DNA from 2 places in the Ferrovibrio plantarum genome. Region 1 is predicted to be linked to the other one. Evidence: predicted binding sites of a transcription regulator. Region 1 holds the regulator's gene; the other holds the start of a gene.
What was found. The regulator PhoB, encoded in region 1, activates phosphate uptake and scavenging genes when phosphate is short. The targets are predictions, from matches to a motif close to TNTCATAAAACTGTCA.
Positions count from the first base shown of each region.

Region 2: the regulator PhoB is predicted to act here: its motif matches at 841-856, upstream of V6B08_RS05880 (putative hydro-lyase).

Region 1 covers NZ_JBBKBA010000004.1:271,965-274,164, forward strand. Annotated here, with positions in the region: gene V6B08_RS21805 (MlaC/ttg2D family ABC transporter substrate-binding protein) at 1-521, shown strand, start outside; gene phoB (phosphate regulon transcriptional regulator PhoB) at 538-1,257, opposite strand; gene phoU (phosphate signaling complex protein PhoU) at 1,259-1,978, opposite strand; gene pstB (phosphate ABC transporter ATP-binding protein PstB) at 2,005-2,200, opposite strand, start outside.
Region 2 covers NZ_JBBKBA010000001.1:1,233,278-1,235,477, reverse strand. Annotated here, with positions in the region: gene V6B08_RS05880 (putative hydro-lyase) at 6-815, opposite strand; gene V6B08_RS05875 (LysR family transcriptional regulator) at 923-1,852, opposite strand; gene V6B08_RS05870 (NADH:flavin oxidoreductase/NADH oxidase) at 1,981-2,200, shown strand, end outside.

The DNA.
Region 1 (2,200 bases):
AAGCCGATGCCTTCATCCGCACCGTCGGTACCGAGACCCTGGAAGTGCTGGCCGCCCGCTCCGCCGATACCGCCAAGCGCGAGGCGCTGGTGCGCGACCTGCTGGAAAAGCATCTCGACCTCGAAGGCGTCAGCCGCTTCTGCCTCGGCCGCTATGGCCGCCAGCTCAGCGACGGCCAGGCCAAGGAATATGACGGCCTGTTCGTGGATTACATGGTGAAGGTCTATTCCGGCCTGCTGGCCCAGTATGACGGCCAGACGCTCAGCGTGCAGGACGGCGTCAACCGCGACAATGAAGCGACCCAGATCGTGCTATCGCAGATCAACCGCAAGAGCGGTCCGCCGATCCGCGTCGAGTGGAAAGTGATCAACAAAGGCGGCGTGCCGAAAGTCACCGACGTAATCATCGAAGGCGTCAGCATGGCCTTCACGCAGCGTCAGCAGTTCGAATCGGTGCTGCAGAACAACGGCGGCAAGATGGACGCCCTGTTCACGGCGATGCGCCGCCAGATCAGCCGTTAAAAACTAGAGAAGAAACTCAGCCGGCATTAGCCGGCTGAGCGGTCAGTTCCAGGGCATAGCCGGCGGAACGGACGGTGCGGATCACATCATCCTCGCCTTCGCCGTTCAGCGCCTTGCGCAGGCGGCGGATATGCACGTCGACAGTGCGCTGTTCGACATAGATGTCACGACCCCAGACTGAATCGAGCAACTGATCGCGGCTCAGCACGCGGCCGGGATGCTCCAGGAAAAAGCGCAACAGGCGGAACTCGGTCGGCCCAAGATGCACTTCGCGGCCGTTGCGCGTCACCTTATGGGTGGCGATATCCATCACCAGGCCGCCATAGGTCAGCACTTCCTCGGCCAGTGCCGGGCGGATGCGGCGCAGCACGGCGCGAATCCGCGCCAGCAATTCGCTGGGGCTGAACGGCTTGGCAATGTAGTCATCGGCGCCGGCATCCAGGCCGCGCACCCGGTCGGCTTCCTCGCCCCGCGCCGTCAGCATGATGATCGGCACGTTGCGGGCATTAGGATCGCGGCGCAACTGGCGGCAGACTTCCAGGCCGGACAGCCTGGGCAGCATCCAGTCGAGCAGGATCAGGTCAGGCATATGCTCCGCAACCCGCAGCAATGCCTGCTCGCCATCCACAGCCTCATCGACGATGTAGTTCTCTTTCTCGAGGTTGTAGCGCAGCAAAGCCAGCAGCGCCGCCTCATCTTCGATAACCAGAACCCGCGGCTTCACGGCCACGCCCATGTTACTCTCCCGCCTTGTCAACCACTGCGAAACTGGTCTGATCGCCCTTCGGGCGCTCATCCTTCAGCATCTCGCCCTTCACCGCGTAATGGATCAGCTCGGCGATATTGGTGGTATGGTCGCCGATGCGCTCGATATTCTTGGCGATGAACAGCAGATGCGTGCAGGCCGTGATCGAACGCGGGTCTTCCATCATGTAGGTCAGCAACTCGCGGAACAGGCTGTTGTACATGTCGTCGACTTCCTCGTCGCGCAGCCAGACCGCATCGGCCTTGGCGGCATCGTCCGAGATATAGGCATCCAGCGTGTCCTTGATCATGGACTGCACCATGGCAGCCATGCGCGGCACCACGCTGACCGGGCGCACGATCGGCGACTGGTTCAGCACCATGGAACGCTTGGCGACATTCTTGGCGTAGTCGCCGATGCGCTCAAGTTCCGAGGAGATGCGCAAAGCCGAGACGATGATGCGCAGATCGATAGCCATCGGCTGGCGCAAAGCCAGCAGATTGATGGCGAATTCATCAAGCTGGGTGCGCAGCGCGTCGATCTTGGCATCGGCCTTCACCACATCGGTGGCAAGGTCTGAGTCGCGCTTGGCAACGGCATTAACCGCAGCGGCAAGCTGCGATTCCGCCAGGCCGCCCATCTGCACGACAAGCGTGCCGAGCTTTTTCAGGTCCTGATCGTAGGCCTTTACGGTATGGCTGGCATTGGTCATCAGATCCTCTTTTCCCTAAACTGGCCTCAGCCGAAACGGCCCGTGATATAGCCTTGCGTGCGTTCGTCGCTCGGATTGGTGAAGATCGTCTTGGTATCGCCGGATTCCACCAGGATGCCGAGATGGAAGAAGGCGGTCCGCTGTGACACGCGGGCAGCCTGCTGCATCGAGTGGGTGACGATGACGATGGTATAGTTCTGGCGCAGTTCGTCGATCAGTTCC
Region 2 (2,200 bases), on a different contig from region 1:
ACGTCTCAAAGAATCGCCAGGCGGCTGTTCTTCAGATCGGTGACCAGCATGTAGCCCGGCGCATGGGTGATGCAGAAATCCGGCTTGGCGGCGGCGATCACCGCCTGGGGCGTGACGCCGCAGGCCCAGAACACCGGCAACTCATCGTCCTTCACCTCCACCGCATCGCCGTAATCCGGCTTGGCGAGATCCTTGATGCCGATCAGTTCCGGCTTGCCGATATGCACCGGCGCGCCATGGACATTCGGGAAGCGCGAGGTGATCTGCACGGCGCGGATCGCATCGGCGGGCTTGAACGAACGCATCGACACCACCAGCGGGCCATGGAAGGCGCCAGAGGGCTGGTTCTGAATATTGGTGCGGTACATCGGCACGTTGCTGCCGCAAGCAATATGGCGCAATGGAATGCCATCCTCGAGCAGCGCTTCCTCGAAGGAAAACGAGCAGCCGATCAGGAAGGCAACCAGATCATCGCGCCACAAGGCCTTGAGGTCGCGCACTTCCTCGACCAATTCGCCGTTGCGCCAGACGCGGTAGAGCGGCAGGTCGGTGCGCACATCGATATCGGCGCCAAGCGTCGGCAGTCGCGGGTCGCCCGGCTCGGTGGAAGCCAGCAGCGGGCATGGCTTCGGATTCAGCGCACAGAAGCGCTGGAAGTCGGCGGCCAGTGCCCGCGGCAGAATTGCCAGATTGGCCTGCACATAGCCGGGCGCCAGGCCGGCCGTGGGGCCGCGATGGTCGCCGCTGCGCACGCGCAGCCGCGCCGCTTCGCCGGTCTCGCCACGGAAATCCGCATGCCGTGCCACCGCGTTCATGGTCCCCTCCATGCCTTAACCACTGTGTCTCACCACTGTCACAATGGCAGCATGAAGCGGGGTGATATGTCCAATCGTGAGTTAGGATGGAGATTGATAAGAAAAACTTATCGCTTCTGCTTGCGCCCTGCCGCATTGCCGGGCAGCCGGCCCGGTTCTGAGGCAGCCACCTCACGCGCCAGTTCGGCCACCGCCTCCGCCATGTAGCTGTCCGGCTTCACTGGGTAGGTGGCGGTGAAGGTGAGGTCGGGCAGCACCGCTTCGGCGCGCAGCATGCGCAGGCGGCCTTCCGCCAGTTCGCGTTGAATCACCACCGGCGGGATCGCGCTGATGCCGATATTGTCCAGGGTCATGCGCACGATGGTGGAAAGCGAGGCATTGCCGTAGATACGCCGATTGGGCACATCGGCGCGGATCAGCATCTCATTCACCGCGATATAGGGCCGCGTGTTGCGCGGATAGGTGATGATCGGCCAGCGGCCGAGCGTGGTGACGCGCACCGGCTCGGGGCCGATATCCAGGCTGGGACTGGCCACCCAGGCCATCGGATAGGAGCCGAGATTGACATTTTTCATGCGCGGTTCGCTCATCGGACCGAGCACGAAGGCAATATCGAGCTGATGGCTGAGCAGCGACTGGCGCAGGATCGGGGTGGTATCGACCTCGATTTCCAGCGTGATCGCCGGATAGACCGCATGCATGCGCTCGATCAGCCGCGAGAGCCAGGTATGCACGATGGTTTCGGCCACTCCGAGCCGCACCACGCCGCGCATCGCCTTCTTCTCGCGCAACGCCTGCAGCATGTCGGCGCGCAGGGCCAGCATGCGTTCGGCATAGCCGAGCAGCTCGAAGCCCTTCACCGTCAGCTTGGCGCCGCGCGCCTCGCGCTGAAACAGCTTCACCGCCAGTTCGTCTTCCAACTGGGCGATGCGCTGCGACACGGCGGGCTGGGTGGTATTCAGCTTCTCGGCAGCGGTGCGAAAGCCGCCAAGATGCGCCACCCAGACGAAAGTTTCGAGATTGCGCAGATCGACCATTTATCGATTTCCGATTGAGCGATAAGTCTGGCTTATGTTAGGCCAACAGTCATGGGGCAGCAAGCAATGCTTGCCCTAAGCCATCCCGGGCGCTACATCCGGGAGCGACCTTAACGGAGAGATCATTCATGCCGTCGTTGTTCGAGCCCTTAGCCCTGCGTTCCGTCACGCTGCGCAACCGCATTGTGCTTTCGCCGATGTGCCAGTACAGCGCCACGGACGGATCGGCCAACGACTGGCACCGGGTGCATCTCGGCCGCTATGCCAGCGCCGGGCTCGGCCTGATCATCACCGAAGCCACCCATGTTTCGGCCCGTGGCCGCATCACGCCCTATTGCCTCGGGCTGT